3 regions of the Paenibacillus sp. FSL F4-0100 genome follow, and region 1 is predicted to be linked to each of the others. Evidence: riboswitches for the same ligand, from Rfam matches in the RefSeq annotation. Region 1 holds a riboswitch; each other region holds the start of a gene.

Region 1 (8,199 bases):
CGTAAACAACCGACTTAAAGCTGAATGAAGATTCTTTTTATAGATCGTAAAGTCTCGCGGCGTTCTCATAAAAAATCCTGCGAGCCTCGGATATGGACAGCCCCTGAAGCTCCGCCCATGCCGCAGCCACAGCAGCCGTCATCCGAGGATGGGTCATCTGTCCGGTGAACGGACCTTCGAACGGCCAAGGACCATCGGTTTCGGTCATGACGAGATGATCCGGATACCTACATGCCATATCCCGAATTTCTTCCTCATAGAGGATGTCAGGCGTGAAGGAAATATAGTATCCGTTACCGGCCATCCGCTGCAAGGTGTCACGGGAGCCCTTGAACCAATGGAAATGGGCACGAGTGACGCCGTATTTTTCGAGCAAATCACATGCGATATCCGCATCTTCATATACAGCGTGCAGAATCACCGGTTTATGATGCTTTTTAGCAAATGCTATAAATTGCTCCAATAGATAGGCGTAAGGGCGGTTATCCCAAGGTCGGCCCTTCGATTCAGCCTCCAGCCTGGCGTAATAGGGGAGACCCACCTCTCCTACGGCGACCATCTCATCGGCATGCTCTGCCATCCAATCCAGCAGCTCTTCGGTTTCGTTAGTGGAAGGGAGGTGCTGCTCCGGATGATAACCGAAAGCCGGCCGCACCATCGGTCCGTACTGCCTGGCCAGCTCCAGGTTTCGCTTGCAGGAAGCCAGATGCATGGAGACGGAGATAACGGATTGAACCTCATGATGACGGATATCCGCGAGAATCGCTTGTTGATCGGATAACGAATAGCTGTCCAGATGAATATGAGTATCCAACAGTGGGAAATTGGCTTCACTTTGCGTAAATGATTTCATCGTTACATAACCTCGCTTGTAAGCTTCCACGAAGCGCTTGGCTAATCATGGATGTATGTATTCCGCTGGCCTTAATCGGTCAGCGCTTATGCTGTTCTTCCCGCATGATGGCGGAAATTTCGGTTTTTAATGCGATGAAGGACGGATCCATCAGGATGTTTTCCCGGCGCGGGCGGGAGAAAGGGACTTCTACCCGTTTCAAGATGGTTCCGGGCCGGGCTGACAGGATATAGATGCTGTCCGAAAGGAGCAGCGCCTCCTCGATATGATGGGTAATCATCAGCACCGAACGGCGCGTATCCTCCCAGATATCGAGCAGCCAGCGCTGCATATCACTGCGCGTCAGCGCATCCAATGCGCTGAACGGTTCGTCCAGGCACATGACTTCCTGGGGACTCATCAGTGCGCGCAGAAAAGCCGCCCGCTGCTGCATTCCGCCTGAAAGGGTGTGCGGATACGCCTTCTCGAAGCCGGTGAGGCCGGCCCGTTCCATCCAGCTGCTGGCATGTTCCCTGGCAGCAGCTTTCGTGGTGCCTCTCAGCTCCTCGGGAAGGAGCACATTGTCCTCCACCGTACGCCAAGGGAACAGGGCTGGCTGTTGAGGCATATAGGCGATGCGGCCTTTTTCCCCGGTCACGTCCTGACCATCCATGAGGACCGAACCCGTATCCGGAGCGGTTAATCCCCCGATGATATGGAAGAGTGTGCTCTTTCCGCTGCCTGAAGGACCGATCAAGGAGACGAATTCCCCGGGTTGTACCTGAAGCGAAAGGCCATCCAGCACATGCACTTCGCTGCGCCGGTCGCGGAAGGTTTTCCGAAGGCTGCGAACCTCGAGGGCAGGTGCTGATGAGACCGACGCAGTGGACGGGTCAGCCCCGTTCTGGAGCGGCAGGGGTATTTGATGTGTCATATCGATAAATGGCCTCCTTTCATATAAGATTCGAAATGTCTATTCACAGGGGGCTCAACCTTTTCGATTCCAGCGGATGAGCCGTTTCTCCAGCAGGGTGATCAGCAGCACCATCAGCAGGCTGAGCAAGACGATGACCAGGATGGCAACAAATACCCGATCCGTGCGGTAGCCGGATTTTTGCAGCATCATGTAGTAGCCGATTCCCCGGTCCGAGCCGATCCATTCCCCGATAACCGCCCCCATGACCGAATAGGTGGCCGCAATTCGAATCCCGGAGAAGATGGAGGGAAGGGCATGCTGCAGCTCCAGCTTGGTGAAAATTTGCCACGAGGTAGCCCCCGCCATCTGCATATAATTCATCATGGTGCGGTCGGTACGTGCGAGTCCATCCAGGGCCGCAACAGCGACAGGGAAGAAGCAGACCAGCGTAATCACGATAACCTTGGGCAGCATGCCGAAGCCGAACCAAATCATGAGAAGCGGGGCTAGGGCGATTGTCGGCACATTTTGGCTAAGAATAAGAAGCGGATAAAGGGCGGTTTTGAGAAAAGGCACCATGTGCAGTGCCAGCGAGATGATTAGACCGATTGCCGTACCGATTATAAAGCCGATCAGGGTTAATTGCAGGGTGGCCGCTGTATGCTGGAAGAGGCCGGAAGCTCCGGTAACGGCCTCATGCCCGATGGCCGTCGGTGCAGGCAAAATAAAGGGTTCAATGTCGAACACGGATACTGCCGCCTGCCATACCACCAAAAAGAAGAGAACCGCCACAACGGGCGGCCAAACAGAACTCCACCAGCTTCTCATGGACGGTATTTCTCAGTCAGCTTATCCATACTGATGCCGCTTGGATGATGCGCGATTTTGACCTGGGATATGATGCTGGGACTGCCCGCATTAACCAGCGCCTCGTGCATGCGCTCAACGATCCTGAGCAGCTCGGAGAGCTCTCCCTCCATGGTCGTTTCGAGTGCATGAACCTCGTATTTCACGCCTGATTCCTGAATAACCTTGATCGCTTCATCTACATAAGGGATGCTGTCGGTCCCGTTTGGCGTTCTCGGTATTACTTGAACGCTCAAGAGAGTATTCGCCATATAAACTCATCCTTTCGTGCAAGCTGTATTGTAATGGAAGAGAGGCGGCCTGCTGCAAAGGCCGTCTCTCTTCTTTTATATAGAAATAACCTTATGGCTTCTCCGGTAAAAATTCATTGGTAAATGCGCTGTCAGCGTCAAGTTCCTTCTCCAGCAGCTTGCGCTCAAACATCCAGTCTGCGTACCCCGACCATACTTCGGCTTTCTGTTCGCCCCAGCGGGATGCATCATCCTGATAACGGGGGCTCAGCCATTTCTGGCTGGCTAGAACCAGTTCGGCATCCAGGTCGGGAACAGCCTTCGTCAGCAGGGCTGCCGCATCTTCGGGATGTTGAATCGTATAGTCGTATCCTTTTGAAGTCGCCCGCATGAACGCTTTGACAAGCTCAGGGTCTTCCTGGATCTGCTTCTCGTTCGTTACGATCACCGGTGTGTAATAATCAAGCTGCTCAGAGTAGTCCTTCACATAAATCATGTCAAGCGGCTCATTGCGAAGCTCGGCTTCAATACCCGTCCAAGCATAGAAGATCCAGGCAAAATCAATGTCGCGTTTGACGGCCGTAAAATAATCGGCATCGCCCATATTGACCATATTCACCTTGCTGACATCGGCACCATCGATCTCCATGATGGACTTCATAACCGCTTCCTCCACAGGCGAGCCCCAGCCGCCATAGGATTTCCCTTCAAAATCGCCTGCCCTCAAGATGCCTTTATCCTTGGGAGCCGCAAAGCCGGATGTATTATGCTGAATGATCGCTGCGATGGAAACGAGCGGCAATCCTTGGGTTCTGGCCAGCGTTACGCCTTCCTGATAACTGATGCCGAACGGCACGTTTCCGGATGCGACCAGCGTGTCCGTTCCGCCTGCTCCCGGCTGGACGATCTGGACATTAAGCCCTTCTTCCTCATAATACCCAAGCTCCTTCGCTGCATACAGGCCGGTGTGATTCGTATTGGCGGACCAATCGAGCATCAGCTGTACGTCACGGAGCTTCCCGGAAGTCTGACTGTCCTCACCTGCTGCGCCTGTCTTCTTGTTCTCTCCGCTTGTACCGCATCCGGACGCAACCATCAGCAGGACGCAAGCGAGAAGCAGCGGAATCCATCTTCCCTTCTTCATCGTTTCTTCTCTCCTTTAAGTTCTCTTTCTATTACCTCGCAACTCCACAAAAAAACGCCCTGATGATATCAGGACGCATGACGGCGTAAGTGTATACCACGGCAAATAAAAGCTGCCGCAAACATGGGCTTCCTACGCTGGCATTACCCAGATCAGGTGTAAGGGTCAGTATCATATCGGATACACTCTCAGCCGGCCAAATTCCAGCTCCCCCGGTATTTATGAAGTTTCGATCATTACATCCGCTATTATAGTCCTAACACAGCAGACCTGTCTAGTTCGAAGAGGCGCGAACGTGACAGGTCTTTGTTAGAACACTAATGAAATGGGAGAATTAATTGATGCTATGAACCTTTCACAAGATAAAGTATTTGAATACGGCTTCTACGCAGAGATTAGCGCTGGAAGAACTCAATCCATTCTCCTTCGGGACCGTGCACGAAGAAATAGCGGTACCCGTTCGGAAGCGTCACGATTTCCTCGTCCAAGTGAGGAACGTCAAGTCCCTGCACACGGGCATATTCCTCTTCAATGTTATCCGTGCTGACTGCAAAATGATGTACAGTTCCTTCCGAAGGGAGCGTGTCGCTGTATCCCTGAATAAGCTCGACTTCCGTCTCGTTGCTGCCGTTAAATCCTAGGAACGCCAGCTGGATAACGCCATTAGTATGGGTCAGGCGGTCCTTCAGCTCAAGTCCGACTACGGATGTATAGAAGGCGATTGTAGCTTCAAGGTCCCGGACAACAATACCAACATGATCCAATCGTTTCTGTGACATGGTTCAACACCCCTTCCGATTCATATAAGATATGACTGAAATATTATCATATAATTCCTATACGTCAAATAGGTTTTATGTTGTTCGTGCACAGACTAATAAGATGATTTTTCTTTCATTTCCTCATCTTTACTTTTGGGTGGGCAAAAAGTATCATGAGAAATAGATATGTTAATTCAAAAGACCTAACACACTTAAAGTGAACCAGCTTACCTTTTGGCCGAGGAGGAATGCTTATGAGTCCAACTCCAGCAGATCATCTGTGGATTCGACTCGCCATAATATATGCATTCATTCAGATAATGATCGCTCTGTGGATGCCTGATGCTTTATCGCTTCAGCGTGTACTAGTCATTATTTCTCCTGCAGCCGCTTCCGTTTATTTAATGCGGCGGATCCGTCGGCGTTTTGAGGTTCATCTTCGCAGGTTTTGGCTTATTGTGAGTCTCGGATTGATGGGGGAGGCAGTGGCCCGAACCCTCCACGCATGCAATATCTGGTTTGGAAAAGAGAGCGCTTTCCTGTCAGTTCTAACCCATTTGTTCTGGGGGCTCGAACTTATCCTGTTCGCAAGTTCTCTCATTTATTTATTCCGGCATGTTCAGGGTTCGTTTCGGGGGCTGCGGTTTATGCTGGATATCGTGATTGTTGGCATAGCGGTCATGACGGTAGGATGGGAATATTTCATCAAGCCTGAGCTTCAGGGTCTGGCCCATGAGGCAGCATGGGGAAACCTTTGGGTGGACATGCTGTATCCACTGTGCGCAATGGTACTTATTTTTTTTACAATGGTGTTGTATTTTAATACCGGACAGTTAAGGAAATGGGCGGCCATCCTGCTATGTCTTGGCGGAAGTACATTTATTGCCGGAGATGTTCTGTACATCTATCTCGTTGATCTTTTGGATATCGAGGTTCGCTCTTACCTGTATCCACTCTATACGTTATCGGTATTTTTCATTAGTTTCGCAGGCGGACATTCCGCTCCTGATACCCGTAATCCATCTGTTGGCGAGCGGGAGCCTCGTTCAACCGGAAACCTGATCGTAAGGTACCTGCTTCCCTACAGCGTGCTCGGCGGGATGTTTGCCCTTATGGCGCAGCATTTTGGAGGGTGGACTGGACTGTTTACCGGCCTTTCCCTGTGCGTTATCCTGATCTTGTTCAGGCAGATTTTGATCCAGTTCGAGAACGACCGATTGTTGGACCGACTGCATGAAAGTCTGATGCAGAGTGAATCCCTGGCACATCGCGATGATCTTACGGGGCTGTATAATCGTCGTTATTTTAATGCAAGGCTGTCAAGTTCGCTGAAGGAGGCGGACCGCACAGGTTCCCGTGTAGGCTTGCTGTATATGGATATGAACCGTTTCAAACGAGTCAATGACCGATACGGCCACCGTGCTGGCGATTTGTTGATACGAAAGGTTGCAGACCGGCTTCAATCACTCGAATCCAAGGGAGTTTTGGTTTCCCGTTTAGGTGGAGACGAATTCACCGTCATGATCCATCCGGCAGGCGATGATCAGGAGCTGATTTGGATGGCGGAGGAGATCTGGACGATGCTTAGTGAGCCGTACGAGTTGGAAGGGCATGAGGTCCGAACCACGCCGAGTATCGGTATTGCGGTTTATCCAGATCATGCCAGAAATGACCAGGAGCTGATTGGTCGTGCGGATGCAGCGATGTATGCGGCGAAGGAACGGAACGCCCCCTGGCATTTTGATGTAGAGCGGACGATGCTGCTGCAGCTTTTGGATCAAAAGGTGAGTAGATGAATGTATGACCATAGTATCGACAATAGGTTGTTAAAAGCAATATAAGTCGATTTTTGTAGAATTTGGCGCAATCATTGCACGAATCTTGCGCATTTCTCTTAAAATAGGTCATAACTTCGATATAAAATCCATAAAATGCAAAGAAATCATATTCAAAATGCCGATAAGAAGCATAGTGAGAGCTAGCTTGCCAAGGAGGACGAACATGATTTGCGACAATTGCAGCACCTTTGAACCGATTGAGGACCAGGGGACCATTCATATGAAGCCTGCAAGTGGTGAGCTTATTCAGTTGCTGGCAGTGAACGGCTACACGGTACAAGAGAACAATGAGGGTTGTGCTGTGAACTACAAGGTACGTGCGGACCTGATCTCTATGATGAAGTGTCTGCAGCCCCTTCCGCTGAAGATTCGTCAAGAGCTGTCCTTCTGTGTTACCGGTGGAGAAGCTCCGCAAATCCGGCATTCGTGGACCCCTATGCAGAAGTTCGAACTGCAGATGGAGCATTACGATATGGTGAGTATCATTTTACATAAGCAGTTTACGAGCTACATGCAGCCCATCGTGGATACATCCGAGCAGATCGTGGCCTACGAATTTCTCCTTCGTCCGGTAGAGTGGGGAGCCAGATTCCAGCCGTATGAGCTGTTTGAGACAGCCCGTAAAACCGGGTTGCATGCATTTCTGGACCGGGCAGCACGAACCAGTGCCATTGAGACGAGTGCCGAGTGGCTTCCTATCGGCGTGAAGCGATTCGTGAACTTCCTGCCATCCTCCATATATGATGCGGAGATGTGTCTAAGCCACACCTTTAATACCATAGACAGGCTCCATCTGGATCCGAGGGATTTCGTATTTGAGGTCGTGGAAACCGAGAAGATTGATGATGTGAAGCATTTGCAATCGATTTTCGAGGTTTATCGCAGTCATGGAATCTCGGTAGCCATGGATGACGTCGGCGCAGGGTATTCCACATTGGAACAGATGATTAAGCTTAAGCCGGATTATGTGAAAATCGACCGGAGTCTGATCGACCATTGCGATCGTAATCCCGCCCAGCAGAAGCAGCTCAAAATGATCACCAACATGGCTCATGATTTTGGGGCCATGGTGCTGGCTGAAGGCATTGAGAGACGGGAGGAGTTTCATTTTTGCCGAGAAATCGGGATCGAGCTCTCGCAGGGGTATTTGTTTGGGAAGCCATCTGAACGGCCTCCGCGTGACCTCATTCTCAACTAATCTATTCATAGCATACATAATCGGCAATTCCCCCGCCATCTTGATGCGGAGCTTTGGCATCTGGTTGCCGGAGCCTTTGGCTGAGTTCAGACAATACAGATGCTTGGCATGGATGAAGACGGGTCCTTCAAGAAGGAGTAATGATGATGTCTGAAGGAGCCCGCTTTCTGTAAAAACAAGAGCCTTGGAGTGTTCTCCAGGGCTCTTGTTTTTACATAGTTCGGGGTAGCCATTGATTGAACAAGCATGCCTGTTATCTTGCGGCTGTTACCTCTCCAAATCCGCTGATACTGTATTCCTTGCCATTCACGTTCAGGACAGCCGGCGTATCCGTTTCGTTCACGATGATGGTTTCCTTGCCTTTGACGTTGACCTTCAGGCGGGACCCGCGGAACATCACCTTGAAGGAGAAG
Region 2 (8,199 bases), 720 kb from region 1:
AATGCCGTCCGAGCTACCAAGTCCGCGACAAGGAGCAGAATCGCACCGATCAGTGCGCTGACCGGCAGGACGCTCCCGAAGGAGGGACCCACCAGCCTGCGGGCCATATGCGGTGCCATCAGACCGATGAAGGCGATAGCGCCGCCGATCGAGATGGCTGCTCCGGCCAGAGCTACGCTGAGTCCGATTAGGATCAGGCGCTGTTTCTGAACCTGGGCGCCCGTGCTGCTGGCAACGTCGTCGCCCAAGGCTTGGATGTTCACATTGCGGGCCTGCAGCCAGGTAAGCGGTAGAAGTACAGCTATCCAAGGCAGCAGGGTCAAAACGTCCTTATCCCAGGACATGCCGTAAATGCTGCCTGCCATGAAAGTAAGGGAGCGGTCGGCCAACTGCAGCGGTCCGGATATGATCAGCATATAGGAGATCGATTTGATTGCAGCCGATACTCCGATTCCGATCAAGACTAGCCGCAGCGGCGATACGCCATTTTTCCAAGCAAGCACGTACAGCAGTCCGGTTATGAAAAAAGCACCAAGGATGGCGAATAGCGGCATCCAATGGATCGATACGGTGCCTGTGAATATGAAGATGAAGAGAACCGCTCCAAGTGATGCTCCCTCCGTTATACCGATGACGTCGGGGGAGGCCAGGGGGTTGCGGATGACGCCCTGCAGAATAGCCCCCGCCACGGCGAGAGCGGCGCCGATCAGCACGGCGATAATAATTCGGGGCAGCCTTAGCTGCATAACGATAACCTGCTCCATGGGCGGAGCGTTACCGAACAATGCCTTCATGACATGAAGCGGCGAAACAAACTGGCTTCCTGTGCCTGTGCTAATAATCATGGCGGCGATGCAAAGTACGAATAGGATCAGACATACCCATAGTGTTCTTCTCTCCAGCATAAACGATACTTTAGCGTTCCTGGAGCGGAATATGCGGTGTTTATTCATTGTGCTCGTCTTCCTTTCCTGGCTATGTACACGAAGAACGGCACGCCAATGATTGCGGTCATCACGCCGACCGGGACTTCCTTCGGCATGGCAATATATCGGGAGCCGAGATCGGCCGTCACCAGCAGAAGTGCACCGAGCACCGCGCTGTAAGGCAGAATCCAGCGATAATCATTTCCTATTAAATGCCGAACGATATGCGGGATGATAATCCCGACGAATGCGATGGGGCCCGCAGCGGCAACGGAACCTCCGGCCAGCAAAATAACAGCCGCTGCCGCTAACAACTTAATGAGGGCTGTTTTTTGCCCGAGGCTCTGGGCGATGTCATCACCCATGGAGAGGGCGTTCAGATGGCGGCCCAGCAGGAGTGCAACCAGCATGCCAACGGTCATGTACGGCCACACGGCTGCAAGTTGGTTCAAATCGCGTCCGGCTACCGAGCCGACAAGCCATACCAGCACCTGATCGAACATTTTGCCGTCAGAGAGCATGAATCCCTGCGTTAAGGAATGGAAGAAGGCGGCTATGGAGGCACCCGCGAGGGTGATTTTTACTGGCGTCATGCCGTCCCTGCCGATGCTGCCCAGGAAAAACACGATACCGCCGCTTACCGCGGCTCCGATCAGCGCGACCCAGGTAAGAGATTGGAGTCCGCTTATACCCAGCCAACCCGCTGACATAATAATGAAGAAGGCTGCACCGGAGTTCACGCCCAGCGTGCTGGGTGATGCAATCGGATTGCGCGTGATGACCTGCATGAGCGCACCCGCAACAGCCAGGGAGGCTCCTACGGCAAGCGCAATGAGCGCTCGGGGCAGTCTTGCCGTGAGAATGATCAGATGCTCGTTGCTCCCGTTGAAGTGAGTGAACGATTCCAATACCTGATGAAGAGGTACGTTTGTTACTCCGAATGCGATGCTGCCCATGACGGCAGCAGCCAGCGCCAATAGCGATATGAATAGTCCGAATACGCGCATATATGCTCACTTTCTTAAGTCCATGAATAATTAAGTTCATATGAATTTTAGGTGAAGGGACCCCATCTGTCAATGAGCTTGATAATCATTCTCATAAATATCTTGATATTTTTCATGAAACCCTTTATAGTTTTGAATCAGTGATTGATAATGATTTTCAAGTAGAAGGATATGACACAAGGGGGATTTAGATAGGAATGGGAAAAGGAATGGCAAATAAACCAACGAGAGGCCTCAAGTTTAGCTTGCTGGCTCTCATTATGATCGTGATTCTTGCCGGTTGTGGAGCAAGCCCAGCGAAAGAAAATACAAACAATACTGGCGGCGACACGACGAATAATGCAAGTGGTAACAATGGTAGCGCAGCAAGCGAATCCTATGAAGTTACACATGCGATGGGTACGGAAACAATCAAGGGAACCCCTCAAAAAGTGGTGGTTCTCACGAACGAAGGAACCGAGGCGCTTCTCGCATTGGGCGTGAAGCCAGTAGGCGCTGTTAGATCCTGGACAGGTGACCCATGGTATCCACATATTAAAGACCAGATGGAAGGCGTTACCGTTGTCGGTGAAGAGAGTCAGCCGAACATCGAACTGATCGCGGGCCTGCAGCCGGATCTGATTATCGGCAACAAGATGCGTCAGGAGAAAGTATACGAGCAATTGAAGGCGATCGCGCCGACCGTTTTTGCCGAGGATCTTCGCGGCGAGTGGCAGAACAATTTTGAACTGTATGCCAAGGCGCTGAACAAGGTATCCGAAGGCGAGGAGCTTTTGGCAGCATACGACAAGCGGATTCAGGATTTCAAAGAGAAGGCTGGAAGCAAGCTCGACGAAACCGTCTCCGTAGTCCGTTTCATGGCAGGCAAGACGCGCGTGTACCATACCAATACGTTCTCGGGCGTTATTTTCGATAAAATCGGCATCGCTCGAAACGACATGACGAAGAATGCGAAGGACAATTTCGTTGACGAGATCACGAAGGAACGTTTGCCTGAGGCAGATGCCGACAGACTCTTCTACTTCACTTATGAAACCGGGGATGGCGGCGCCAACCAAACCGAGCAGGAATGGATCAACGATCCATTATGGAAAAACCTGAACGTCGTCAAGAACGGCCAAGCCCACAAAGTGGATGATGCAATCTGGAATACAGCAGGCGGCATCCTGGCGGCCAATCTGATGATTGACCAACTGCAGGAGTTTTACGGCATTCAGTAATGAATGAAGACGAATGCTACAGGGTAGTATTATCGTATAGCAGATGATGCAAGGAAAAAGCTGAAAAAGGAGGCATCCCAAAAGATATCAGATCTTGAGGGACGCCTCCTTTTTTAGCATCACAGCATCGCCAGTACTGCCGCTATAAGGCATGCCACACCGCACGCCAGCACAGCTTAACCAAGTTCCCTACTTCGTGCCGCTGCCCCTGACTGTTATCGGACTCCGGATCCCTTATTTCTCAAATTGCCCCCGATTTTTAAATCTAACGGACACAGGATCCCTTATTACCACAATTACCGGCCCATTTGCCATCATATTCTATGAATAGCGTACCTGGTGTCCGATGACTATCAAAAATCACACCTACTCAGCTAAATAACGTATCCTCAGTCCGTTAGCCCACAAGCAGTAGCCAAGACCAGCAGTAGTAACAAGACCAGCAGTAGTAACAAGACCGGCAGTAAGCACCAATACCAGCAGTAACACCAAGATCAGTAGTAGCCAATACCAGCAGTAACACCAAGATCAGCAGTAGTAACAAGACCGGCAGTAAGCACCAAGACCGGCAGCAGCCTCAGCTATACACGCTGTGTTACCCCGGTTTCTACCTCTAAACCATATCTACTCTGAGTCCCCGCCGGCTCCTACATCGATTATAATCCCAGCCATCCATGCATACCCCTAGACACCGAGTCCATCCGTGCCCTCCTGTTATACTGCTATTGCTTCACTTCATATTTTTACGAAATCTTCACCACAATCTCCGCACCGGCAACATAGGTCATCGCTTTGATGTATTCCGGGTCTTGGGCATGCTGTTCCACTTCTTCCGGAGTGAGGTCCTCCATTCGTGTCTGTACCCACCATAAGTTGCCGAACGGGTCCCGTACCCGTCCCACCTTGTCGCCGAAGAACAAGCTCGTTGGCTCCGTCACCGAGACGGCTCCTGCGGCCAGCGCTTGCTGATACACATCTTCGCAATCCTCAACATATAAACGGAGGTATGCCGGGCTATCCGGCCATTCCGGTTTCGCGTCAAACATCATGACGACGGCATCCCCGATTCGGACTTCGGCATGGCCGATGATACCTTCACCGACATAGACGCGGGCTAACTCCTCGGCTTGAAAAGCCTGCTTGAGGAAATCGATCAGCGCTGCGGAGTTTCTTGAGATGATCCACGGCGTTACGGACGTGTAGCCTTGCGGAATGGGTTTAACGTCTTTCGCTTGGTTTGGTTGGTTCGTCATAAATACGCTCGCTCCTTTAAACTTCATTTATTTGCATAACGCTTATGTTCTCATTATGTTGGGGAATACATGACAGCCGAGCGTCAGTGTTCCCGTAACAAGTTTCGGCCGCCGGCGTTTTTTGCGAATAACCTCAGCCACCGAAAAACATCATGATCACCCGGGTATGGGAGGGTTCGAGCGTGGGGCTCCGTTCACGAACAGTTAATGTTTGACAGCATCCATAAACCTATGTACAGTATTAAACAAAAGAATAGGAAGTCCACTAGGGGAGCCGTTGGCGGCTGAGACAAGAGCGTATCTTGGACCCTTTGAACCTGATCTAGTTCGTACTAGCGTAGGAAAGTGGAGCCTTCGTATATGAGGTCTCGGTGCGCTTTTTTGGCGCACCCGGGCTTGTTGACGAAGCCGCTCCAGTTTTCGGGGGCGGCTTTTTAGCGTTGTCTGAAAAGTCGTGTCTTACGGACTTCCTGCTCTTCAATATGTTGGAGGTGGGGACAAAAATGAGTTTCACGCAAGAGCTCCGTCAGCAGGCGGGAGACATTTTTCAAGCAATCTTTGATCATCCCTTTGTAAAAGGCATTGCCGAGGGGAACCTGGCGCGAGAACAGCTGATTCACTATGTGAAGCAGGATTTTGAGTATTTGAATGCCTACATGCGGATTTACGGTATCGCCATATCCAAATCGACCAGCAGGGAAGAGATCGCGACCTTTAACGAACAGATTTCATTCATCTTGCACAGCGAGGTGCACCCGCATCAGAATTTTTGCGCAGCCGCCGGGGTGACCTACGAAGAGCTTCAGGGCTATCCGCTGGCTCCGTCCGCGCATCATTATATCCGTCATATGCTGACAGTGGCGCACGAGGGCAGTCTAGGCGAGATTATGGCCGTACTACTTCCTTGCCCGTGGACGTACCTGGAGATTGGCTGCAAGCTGCTGGATGAAGTGAAGCCGGATGCATCCCATCCGTTCTATGACTGGATTTATTTCTATGGCAACCGTGGGGAAGACGCGACAGCCAAGTTCTGCAACCGTGTCGATGAATGGGCAGAGCGCGCGACGGCAGCCGAGCGGGAACGGATGAAGGAGCATTTCATGCTGAGCTGCCAGCTGGAGTATATGTTCTGGGATATGGCATATAAGCAGGAGGAATGGCCGGTGCCGCTGCAGGCTGCGGTGCTGTAAGGAGTCATAATAAGCACATAAATTCCAATATAGATAAGAGAGGCGATTCATATGCATGCATGGGAAAAAGAGGTTTCGGCGCTTTTAACGAAGGTACAGCAGACGAGCCCCCTCGTTCACAATATGACAAACGTGGTGGTTACGAATTTTACGGCTAACGGCTTGTACGCGCTGGGCGCGTCGCCGGTCATGGCTTACGCGCCGGAGGAAGTGGCGGATATGGCCGCCATAGCGGGCGCGCTCGTGCTGAACATCGGCACGCTGAACCGCGAGCTGGTGGATGCGATGATCATCACCGGACAATCGGCGAATGCACATGGCGTCCCGGTCTTGCTGGACCCGGTCGGTGCGGGAGCGACCCGTTTTCGGACGGAGTCGGCATTGCGGATCCTAAGCGAGGTGAAGGTTTCGCTCGTGCGCGGGAATGCGGCTGAAGTCGCTCACCTTGTCGGGGAGGCGCGCGAGATCAAAGGCGTAGACGCTGGCAATAGCGCAGGCAGCAATCATACCGAGCTTGCTGTGCGGGCTGCACGCGAATTAGGCACGATCGTGGCCATTACCGGTGAAGAGGACGTAATTACCAATGGAACCGAAGTGCGTATCATAACCGGCGGGAATGCTCTGCTCACGAAGGTCACCGGCGCAGGGTGCCTGCTGACCTCGGTGCTGGGTGCCTTTGCGGCAGTGGAAGCAGACCTGCTGCTTGCGGGTACGGCGGGTCTGGCCTTCTACGGGGCCGCGGCGGCGAGAGCTGCGGAATGCACGGCGGACCAAGGACCGGGAAGCTTCCAGATCGCTTTCCTGGATGAGCTGGCAAAACTTCATCCAGGCTCGTTGGCGGGATATGCCGCTGTCCGGGAAGCGGGAACGGCTGCCGCCGGTGGCGCACGATGAGCAAGACTCGCGTGCCCCGGGCACTGACGATTGCCGGGTCCGACAGCGGCGGCGGCGCCGGCATTCAGGCCGATCTAAAAACCTTCCAGGAGCTCGGCGTATACGGCATGTCGGCGATTACCGCGATCACGGTGCAGAATACCTTGGGGGTTCACGGCGTATATCCGCTTCCCCCAGAGGCAGCAGCCGAGCAGATGGAAGCGGTTGGCTCAGATCTCGGAATAGATGCATTGAAGACGGGCATGCTGTTCAACGCCGAGGTCATTCGGCTGGTTGCTGACCGGATTCGGGCATTCGGCTGGGAGAGGGTCGTTGTCGATCCCGTGATGATTGCCAAGGGTGGAGCGGAGCTGCTGCAAAGCGAAGCGGTGCAGGCTTTAAGAGAAGACTTGCTGCCGCTGGCCTTGATCGTCACCCCCAATATACCGGAGGCCGAAGTATTGGCGGGGATGCGTATCCGCACGATGGAAGATCGGAAGGAAGCGGCGAGACGTATTCATGATCTGGGGCCCAAGATCGTTGTGATCAAAGGCGGCCATGACGAGGGAATGCCGGGCGTCGCCGGTGAAGGTTCGGATCACCAAAGAGACAGAGGAGCAGATATAGCGGCGGGTACGCAGCAGGAAGGGTTGCCACAGTCCGAAAGTACGTATGGCCAAACGAGAACTGCCATTCCCGCCGGGGAGTTGCGTAGGCCCCGTCCTTCCATTTTCAAGGACGACGGTCCTCCGGGCAGTCCTCCGGTCATGGACCTCGTATACGATGGCACTGCCTTCTCCGAATTATACGGCAAAAGAATTCATACCGTTCATACGCATGGTACCGGCTGTACTTTCTCTGCCGCCATCACTGCAGGCCTGGCCAAAGGCTTGAGTGCATTCGATGCGATTCAGAGCGGGCGCTTATTCATCCAGGCCGCCATTGAGGACGGCTTAAACCTGGGGCAGGGACACGGCCCCACGAATCATTGGGCGTATCGTCGCCGCCGTCAGGAGGTGCTGCGATGACGGGGAGAGTGACGCCCGAGATGATGAGGCAGCATCTACGGATGTACCTCGTACTCGGCAGCGTGAACTGTATCGAAGAGCCAAGCCGGATTGTGAAGGAAGCACTGGCTGGCGGCGCAACCATGGTCCAGTTTCGTGAGAAGGGACATGGCTCGCTTGTTGGCGAGCCGATGATCCAGTTGGCTCGCCGGATCCAGGATCAATGCCGCCAAGCGGGCGTACCCTTCATCGTCAATGACGATGTGGAGCTGGCGCTGAAGCTGAACGCCGATGGCGTGCATATCGGCCAGGACGACGAATGCGCGGCTTCCGTACGGGAGCGGATCGGCAACCGGATTCTGGGTGTCTCCGCCCATACCGTGGAGGAAGCGAGGCGTGCCATTGTCCACGGTGCCGATTATCTTGGCATCGGACCGATCTATCCGACCCGCTCGAAGGATGATGCCAAGGCTGTGCAAGGCGCAGCGATTCTTCGTGAACTGCGCGGAGCTGGAATCGATCTGCCGATCGTTGGGATTGGCGGGATTACCGTGGAGCGCGTGGAGGAAGTCATGGGAGCGGGTGCGGATGGTGTCGCCGTGATATCCGCCGTGACGGAGGCGGAGTCGGCGCGGGAGGCTGTGGAGGCTTTTATAGGAAAGATATGCCGTGCAACCGAACGAATTTCTTGAGATGTAAGAGGATTATAATACGGATCATGAA
Region 3 (8,199 bases), 3.2 Mb from region 1:
CACGACGATGACCACGCCAATGATTGCTTTACCCATTAGAATAAATGCAAGCAGCATTGGAACCGCAAACAAAGCGGCAATGAGAAAACAGGCTGCGGTAATTTTTCGCGAGATAGGGAGTCTGTTGAACCATGCCATAAGAATGAGTCCTCCTCAACAACATAGGATATATTTACCATGATTATAGCATCGACAGGCAAAACTAGATATAACCAATTGACAAAAAGTGTTGGATTAGGTCGAAAGGACTGAAATTGAGGAGGGAGAGGGGATACGCAGCAAATATGCGAATCCCCACTTGATGCACAGATATGAAGTGATTTTATTTTACAGCCCGGAATAAGGCGGAAGCGAGATAATCGGTATTATCCAGGATCATGCGGTCATGCTTGAACAACGTTTCCCAGAGCGCCACATCGAACAGGAGTCCTTTATCGCGCTGTTCAAATGTATCCAGATGACGTGTTTGCTCTTCCTTTAACTGGTCATTGAAGTGGTTGTACTCCAGAATTTCTTCCTGTTTAAACCCGCAAGCCAAGAGGGAGTCCGCCCATTCTTCCCTCATCATGAGATTAGGAATTCCGAAGAATTCGAGCAGTTCCTGAAGTTTTGCCTCCGGCATGGGTTTATCAAGCAGCAATTCTCTGTCCTGCAGGACGCCTCCATGATCCAGAACGCGGTAATATTCGGGCAGTGATTTCGTAGTATCCGTAAATACGGTAACGGATTCGGCCATGATTAGGTCGAATTGGTTGTCCTCGAAAGGCAATGCGCATACATCCGCTTGTTGGAACTGCACGTCGATTTCCATCGCTTCGGCTCTTGCACGGGCTTTTTTGATCATATTTTCGTTCAGGTCAATGGCCGTTACTTGATACCCCATCTCCGAAAGATGGCATGCGGTTCTGCCCGTTCCACACCCGACCTCCAAAATGCGGCTGCCCGGTTGAATGGGATAATTCTTCAGCATTCGGAGGGTTGCCTCGAATCCTCCCGGGTGGGCACTGCCCATACCTAATTTGGAGAGCATATGAATATAGTTCATCTCATCTATCCCTTCTTCCTTGTCATCAACATGAGGGTAATCGTTTATTTATTTACCATATGATTCAGGTACGTTTAGGGTTTTAGCTGAATTAGATATTTTGAGCCCTTTTTTCGGGAGGATCAGAATCATACTGGAGGAAACGTCATGAGGATGGAACCGGTAGAGGCAGCGGAACGCATCATACAATACGATTATCCCGACTGTTTGCTTGCTGTGCTTGGCGGCAGCGCGAGCAGAGGTGAATATAATGAACAATCCGATTTGGACATCATAGTCATTGAACGGGATGGTCATGATTTCAGCAGGAAGACGATAGAGGCACATGGGTGGATCGCGGAAATATTTATATTGTCTTTATCCTCCTATCGCGAATATTTCGATGAGGGAGTGATCGCGGCGAATCCTTCATTGCAGCGGATGGTCGTAGAAGGGACGGTGCTGCACGCGCTGCCTGAGGGGGAAGAGGTGCAGGCGGAAGCCCGAAGCGACTTGAATTACGGACCCATGCCCTTGACGCTAACCGACATTAACGAATACCGTTATATGCTAACCGAGTACCTGCTGGATTTGCAGAGTCCCCGAAGGGATGCCGAAAAGTGGTTTACGGTGCACAAAATAGCGGCGATTCTCTGTGATTTTGTACTTAGGGTGAACCGGGAGTGGACGGGTGAAGGGAAAACACTGTTCCGTCTGTTCAACCGCTATGACTCGATCTTGGGAGAACGATTGGAAACAGCGCTCACGGCGATGTATCGCCAGGATGATCCTTCAGTTCTTATGGCATTCACCGAGGAAATGCTCCATCCGTACGGAGGCAAGCTTCTCATTGGTTATGAGGAATAGAATTTCCTTGCCAATATAAAAAGAGGGGTACATTAGCCGTGACACTAGCACGAGACGGGAAATACTATAATAGTGTGATTACATCACGTCATTCTTTAAATCCAGGAGGGGATCTTCATGAGCGGAGTATATGGCGGCGGTGGATGGAACAATTCAGTAGGAATTATTTTGGTTCTCTTTATCCTGCTCGTAATTATCTTGAGTGCTTGGGTTTAAACCGTCAAGATTCTTGGCAGTAGTGACAGGAAGCCCGGCGCTTGCCGGGCTTTTGTCTGCTTCAATAAAGCTCAATTCGATGCGGCTTTGACCGAAGGGCTGTGTGCGGACACAACCGCAGTCATGACCAAATGGCTGCTGTCGGATTGAATCGCATGTAAAAACGCCTCTTCAAGGGATCCAAACACCTGGGCCAGTGACCCATCCAATCGGCTGGCGTAATGAACGCTTCCGGCGAATGTCCCGGCTGCCTTCGCACGATTAACTGCACCGTAGATGACATCCATGTAGTTATCGGTACCCATGGGGTAAAGAGCGAATTGGCAGGCAGTCTCAATATCGGCATGTTCCCCGATGTCGTTGTTTAAGAGGGTCGAATCCTCAGTCATAAATACATCGGCGTCCGTATCTCCGGGGCAACCGATGGAATAAGTACCATTAAAAACGGTGTGCACGCCACTCGCTGCAGCATAGGCGAATATCGCCCTTGTAACATCAAAGACATGCTCTGCACGTCCACGAATACAGGTGCTCACATCATCTGTCTGAATCCATACCTTCCCCGTATCCACGGAATGTAGTGCGCCCATGATGACCTCCACAAACCGGTCCGTCATGGGAAATACCGAGAACCGGCACCCGACGATCCGACTGGTTCCGCACACAAGCTCATTCATTGTTATTTCCTCCCCATGATATAAGTCCACGCAAAAAAACCGCACCCCGTGAAGAAAGTGCAGTTATGCCTACGAAAAGAAATAAACATAAATGCTACACTTCCCCACGCTAGTATGACCTAGATCGGGTGTTAAGGGTTAACGGCAAACCGCCGTCTCTCAGCACATGGCACCCCTAGTACAGCCAACATCCTATGTAGTTGGTTATCGCAAGTTTGCCCGGAGCTTCTGTTATCTTAGAAGTTCGAGGGTTCTTACTTGACTAATTGTATCGCTTAGTGATCGGTTTTTCAATCTTTGCCCATTATAAAAGGACCGCCTATCCAAGTTGCGGGAACTTAGGGAGGCGGCCTTTTTTCATCTATTTAATTAGTTGTATACTTTTACGCGATCTTCAAGCGGTGCAAATTCTTTCTCGCCTGGTTCAGCAGCCGGCTTACCGAAAGGCATTTGAGCAAGCAGCTTCCAGCTTTCCGGGATGTTCCATTCGGATTTTACTTTTTCGTCGATCAGCGGGTTGTAGTGCTGCAGGGATGCACCCAGACCTTCTGCTTCAAGGGATGTCCATACTACAAATTGCAGCATGCCGTTGGATTGGTTGGACCAAATCGGGAAGTTGTCGGCATAAGCGGCAAAGTTCTGTTGCAGCCCGGCAATGACGTTGTTGTCCTCGAAGAACAATACCGTACCGTAACCAGCGCGGAATGCGCCCATTTTTTCGGCAGTGGATTTGAATGCTTCTTCATCGCCAACGACTTCCTTCAGGATGCCTTCCGTGATGTTCCACAGTTTATCATGCTGTTCGCCAAGCAATACAACGACGCGTGCACTTTGGGAGTTGAAAGAAGACGGGGTATACTTAACCGCTTCGTTTACGATTTCCTGAATACGCTCGTCCGAGATAACGGATTCTTTGCTAATCCCGTAATAAGAACGGCGACTTTTGAGTGCAGTTGAAAAATCTTTAGACATTGAAAAAAAAACCTCCTGGTGTAATCGAATTTGCATACGCCTGATAAGAAGATGTCCCTTACTTCAAGCAAATATGCATGTTGCTTATTTAGCAATATTTTTAATTATCATTCCATATTAACTTACGTTTAGTTAGGAATAATATTTATGTTAGTATATTAATATAACTTAGAGTAATTGTCAACGACTTTTGATTAAATATAATTTCCCTTATCTATTAAACATGAATTGAATCCGTTTGGCTTTTTGAGAAGCTTCATTATATGGAGGTTTAAACGAAAGGAGTGCTTCCTACCTGAGGATATTAGCTATGTCTTCTCGAAACTTCATATTATGAACAATTCATGAACAAAATATACAAGTATGAACAAATTAATTGATTTTGATTCTCAATTACACTTGTCGAGCCAGAATGAGGATGATATAATGCATATCAGAGCGCGATTGATAATCAATCTCAATGAGAATGGCGTTGGAAATTGCGAGATCCCGGATATTTTAGAGACATACGCATAGAAGGAAGAGCCATGAAGATTAGATACTTATTTGCAGCCGTTGTGGTACTCTCGATAATCTCATTATTTATTGGAGTTAAAGATATCTCGCCACTGCAACTGTTCTCGATGACAGAACAACAACAGCATATTATGCTTGTAAGCCGGATTCCTAGGCTTGTCAGTCTTATATTGGCGGGTGTCAGCATGAGTATCTGCGGATTGATCATGCAGCAGCTCAGCCGCAATAAGTTCGTATCGCCGACCACGGCAGGCACGATGGACTCTGCCAGACTGGGGATTTTGGTAGCCATGCTCGTCTTCACGACAAGCGGTCCGCTTATCAAAATGCTCGTGGCATTTGTATTCGCTCTGGCAGGAACCTTTATTTTCATGAAGATACTGGATCGGATTAAGTTTAAGGATGCGATCTTCATCCCGCTCGTAGGGCTGATGTTTGGTAATATCGTGAGTTCGATAGCCACCTTCTTTGCATACAAATATGATCTTATTCAGAATATGTCCGCATGGCTTCAGGGTGATTTTTCCATGATCATGAAGGGCCAGTATGAAATGCTCTATATTAGTATCCCGCTTTTGATTCTGGCGTATCTGTTCGCCAACAAGTTTACGGTGGCCGGAATGGGAGAGGAGTTTGCAACCAACCTGGGTCTTCACTACCGGAGAGTTGTGAATCTGGGATTGGTCATCGTGGCGCTGGTTACGGCATCTGTTGTGCTGACGGTCGGCGTGATTCCGTTTCTTGGTCTGATCATCCCTAATATTGTCAGTTTGTACTTAGGAGACCACTTGAAAAAAAGCCTTTCGCATACCGCGCTGCTGGGGGCCGGGTTCGTACTGTTCTGTGACATCTTGGGCCGGATCATTATTTATCCCTATGAAATTCCGATTAGTCTAACCGTGGGCGTACTCGGAAGCGGTATATTCATTTTCTTACTGATGAGGAGAAAGGCTTATGACTTATAAAGCCAAACTCGGCCTGTTGGCCGCAGCGGCAATCATCCTGGTGGCAGTCTTTCTGTTCATTGATCTTGGCGGCAATTGGGATTACGCGCTTCCAAGAAGAATCAAGAAGGTGCTTGCCATCATTCTGACCGGCGGAGCGATCGCTCTGTCTACCACGGTGTTTCAAACGGTCACGAATAACCGGATACTGACGCCAAGCGTTATGGGATTAGATTCCTTATATGTACTGATCCAGACCACCGTCATCTTCGTCTTCGGATCCTTCACGCTGTACAAACTGGGCAGCAACGTTAACTTTCTGATCAACGTCGGCGGGATGATCCTATTCGCCGGAGTCTTATATAAGATTCTGTTCAAAAGGGAAGGAAACAACATTTACTTCCTACTGCTGATCGGCATGATTTTTGGAACCCTGTTCTCGAGCATGTCTTCTTTTATGGAAGTGTTGATTGACCCGAACGAGTTCCAGTTTGTGGCCGACAAAATGTTTGCCAGCTTTAACAATGTGAAGACCGAGCTTCTGGTCCTGTCGGTCATTGTCGTTGTGCTGACCTTGCTGTACTTTGCCCGATTTGCCAAGTACCTGAACGTGCTGGCGCTTGGCCGTGAGCAGGCGATCAACCTCGGCGTGAATTATGATTATGTTGTGAAGCGGCTTCTGATTGTCGTTGCCGTTCTGATCTCGGTGGCTACCGCTTTGGTAGGGCCGATCACATTCCTCGGGCTCCTGGTTGTCAATGTTGCGTACGAAGTTATGAAGACGTACAGGCATTCGTATTTAATTGCAGCATCCGTACTGATTAGCATTATTGCACTGGTCGGCGGTCAATTGGTTGTAGAACGGGTGTTTACGTTCTCTACAACGCTCAGCGTCATCATCAATTTCATCGGCGGTGTCTACTTCATATACCTGCTACTAAAGGAGAGTAAAGCATGATCCAGGTTACGAACGTATCGAAAGTCTATGGCGGCAAAAAAGTCGTTGATAACGTGTCGGTTACGATCCCGAAAGGTCAAATCACTTCCTTTATCGGCCCGAACGGTGCCGGCAAGAGTACCTTGCTGTCCATGATTAGCAGATTAACAGGCAAGGACAGCGGACAAATTACGGTGGACGGTAAAGAGGTCAGCCAATGGAAGAGCGGCGATCTGGCGAAGAAGGTTTCCATCCTGAAACAATCCAACCATATCAGCCTCCGTCTGACGGTGCGTGAGCTTGTATCCTTCGGTCGTTTTCCTTACTCTCAGGGCAGATTGAACGCAGAAGACGAGAAATACGTAGATGAGGCGATCTCTTATATGGAGCTTGGGGATATGCAGCATAAATATCTTCATCAGCTCAGCGGCGGTCAGACCCAGCGTGCCTACATTGCGATGGTTATCGCCCAGAATACAGAGTATATCCTGCTGGATGAGCCTCTGAACAATTTGGACATGAAGCACTCCGTACAGATTATGAAGATTCTCAGAAAGCTTGTCGCTGATCTGAACAAGACGATTGTAATCGTGATTCATGACATCAACTTCGCTTCCTTCTATTCGGATTACATCGTGGCATTGAAGGATGGAGCCATTGAAAGCGAAGGGAAGACCGAGAACATCATTCAGAGCAATGTGCTTCGCGGAATCTATGACATGGACATTGAGATCGAAGAGATTAATGACAATCGGGTATGCGTCTACTACGGCTAAGCAACATGGTAGTAGAGAGTAGAGGATAAGGATTCTGGGGGAACAGAAGCACGGAATCCTTAATCATAGACAAGGACAGGGCTGCCTTGGATACAGGACGGCATGGTTTAGTCTGTTCATATTAAATTACATATTCAACCATAAGTTCAAATATATGTTGGATTATTAAAGCTTTTAAATATAAAAATGGGGTGTGAAACAATGAAAAAATGGTTAGCTTTATTTATGGTAGCAATGTTTACGCTTGTACTTGCGGCTTGTGGTCAAGATAATAAAACAAGCGGCGCAGGCGGCGGAGATGCAGCTGGAGATACACCGGCTGCAACCGATGAAATCACGATTACCCATCAACTGGGCAAAACACCAGTGAAGAAGAATCCTTCCCGCGTCGTTGTTTTCGATTTTGGTATTCTGGACTCTGTCGATAAATTGGGTGTTGAGGTTTTGGGCGTTCCACAAGCGAATGTCCCGGCCTACCTGTCTAAATTCGAAGACAAGAAATACGAGAACGTGGGCAGCTTGAAAGAACCTGACTTTGAGAAAATCAACAGCATTAAACCGGATCTGATCATCATTTCCGGCAGACAGCAAGATGCGTATGATGAACTCAGCAAAATTGCCCCAACCATCTTCCTGGGTGTGGATACAAGCAAATACATGGAATCCTTTAAAGCAAACATGAACACGCTGGGTCAAATCTTTGGTAAAGAAGCAGAAGTTGAAAAAGAGCTTGCTACAATTGACGAGAACATCAAAGCTTTGAATGAGAAAGCTACAGCAACCGGCAAGAAGGCATTGATCATCCTGGCTAACGAAGGCAAAATCAGTGCATACGGACCAGGTTCCCGCTTCGGCATTCTGCATGACGTGTTCGGTTTCGGAGCTGTAGATCCTAACATCGAAGTCAGCACACATGGTAAAGACATTTCGAATGAGTACATCGTTGAGATGAACCCGGATTATCTCTTTGTTGTCGATCGCGGTGCAGCGGTTGCCACAGGCGAAGGGGATTCAGGCGCTAAAGCGGTCGTTGAGAACGAGCTTGTGAATACAACGAACGCGGCGAAAGAGGGTAATATCGTTTACTTGAATCCGGATTTCTGGTATCTTTCCGGTGGCGGCCTGACGTCCGTATCCGAAATGATCACGGAAGTAGACGCAGCGATTAAATAAGATAGTGAAGTCGTTATGAATATAGAAAACACTGGAGCTTTCACATGAGCTCCGGTGTTTTATTTTTTTTGCATTAGGGTAAGTGGGTAACGGATAA

What was found. A riboswitch is a leader RNA that binds a small molecule or an ion and turns the genes downstream of it on or off. The one in region 1 is predicted to bind thiamine pyrophosphate.
Region 2: it holds a riboswitch for thiamine pyrophosphate, as region 1 does, so the genes downstream of both, tenA (thiaminase II) here and MHH48_RS03210 (ABC transporter substrate-binding protein) in region 1, are expected to answer to the same signal.
Region 3: it holds a riboswitch for thiamine pyrophosphate, as region 1 does, so the genes downstream of both, MHH48_RS23685 (YkoF family thiamine/hydroxymethylpyrimidine-binding protein) here and MHH48_RS03210 (ABC transporter substrate-binding protein) in region 1, are expected to answer to the same signal.

What each region holds. Positions count from the first base shown of each region.
Region 1 is NZ_CP150303.1:725,064-733,262, forward strand. Features, by position in the region: gene MHH48_RS03185 (aspartyl-phosphate phosphatase Spo0E family protein) at 1-5, shown strand, start outside; gene MHH48_RS03190 (TatD family hydrolase) at 38-853, opposite strand; gene MHH48_RS03195 (ABC transporter ATP-binding protein) at 933-1,766, opposite strand; gene MHH48_RS03200 (ABC transporter permease) at 1,821-2,576, opposite strand; gene MHH48_RS03205 (MTH1187 family thiamine-binding protein) at 2,573-2,866, opposite strand; gene MHH48_RS03210 (ABC transporter substrate-binding protein) at 2,958-3,989, opposite strand; TPP riboswitch at 4,102-4,213, opposite strand; gene MHH48_RS03215 (VOC family protein) at 4,385-4,768, opposite strand; gene MHH48_RS03220 (GGDEF domain-containing protein) at 5,005-6,546, shown strand; gene MHH48_RS03225 (EAL domain-containing protein) at 6,752-7,786, shown strand; gene MHH48_RS03230 (glycoside hydrolase family 65 protein) at 8,040-8,199, opposite strand, start outside.
Region 2 is NZ_CP150303.1:1,446,777-1,454,975, forward strand. Features, by position in the region: gene MHH48_RS06370 (iron ABC transporter permease) at 1-953, opposite strand, end outside; gene MHH48_RS06375 (iron ABC transporter permease) at 950-1,933, opposite strand; gene MHH48_RS06380 (iron-siderophore ABC transporter substrate-binding protein) at 2,131-3,153, shown strand; gene MHH48_RS06385 (VOC family protein) at 3,897-4,406, opposite strand; TPP riboswitch at 4,664-4,767, shown strand; gene tenA (thiaminase II) at 4,910-5,596, shown strand; gene thiM (hydroxyethylthiazole kinase) at 5,648-6,490, shown strand; gene thiD (bifunctional hydroxymethylpyrimidine kinase/phosphomethylpyrimidine kinase) at 6,487-7,497, shown strand; gene thiE (thiamine phosphate synthase) at 7,494-8,168, shown strand.
Region 3 is NZ_CP150303.1:5,257,361-5,265,559, reverse strand. Features, by position in the region: gene MHH48_RS23705 (methyl-accepting chemotaxis protein) at 1-138, opposite strand, end outside; gene MHH48_RS23700 (class I SAM-dependent methyltransferase) at 323-1,045, opposite strand; gene MHH48_RS23695 (nucleotidyltransferase domain-containing protein) at 1,193-1,891, shown strand; gene MHH48_RS23690 (sporulation protein YjcZ) at 2,009-2,107, shown strand; gene MHH48_RS23685 (YkoF family thiamine/hydroxymethylpyrimidine-binding protein) at 2,179-2,784, opposite strand; TPP riboswitch at 2,869-2,971, opposite strand; gene MHH48_RS23680 (nitroreductase family protein) at 3,154-3,756, opposite strand; gene MHH48_RS23675 (ABC transporter permease) at 4,284-5,237, shown strand; gene MHH48_RS23670 (iron chelate uptake ABC transporter family permease subunit) at 5,227-6,174, shown strand; gene MHH48_RS23665 (ABC transporter ATP-binding protein) at 6,171-6,929, shown strand; gene MHH48_RS23660 (siderophore ABC transporter substrate-binding protein) at 7,131-8,102, shown strand.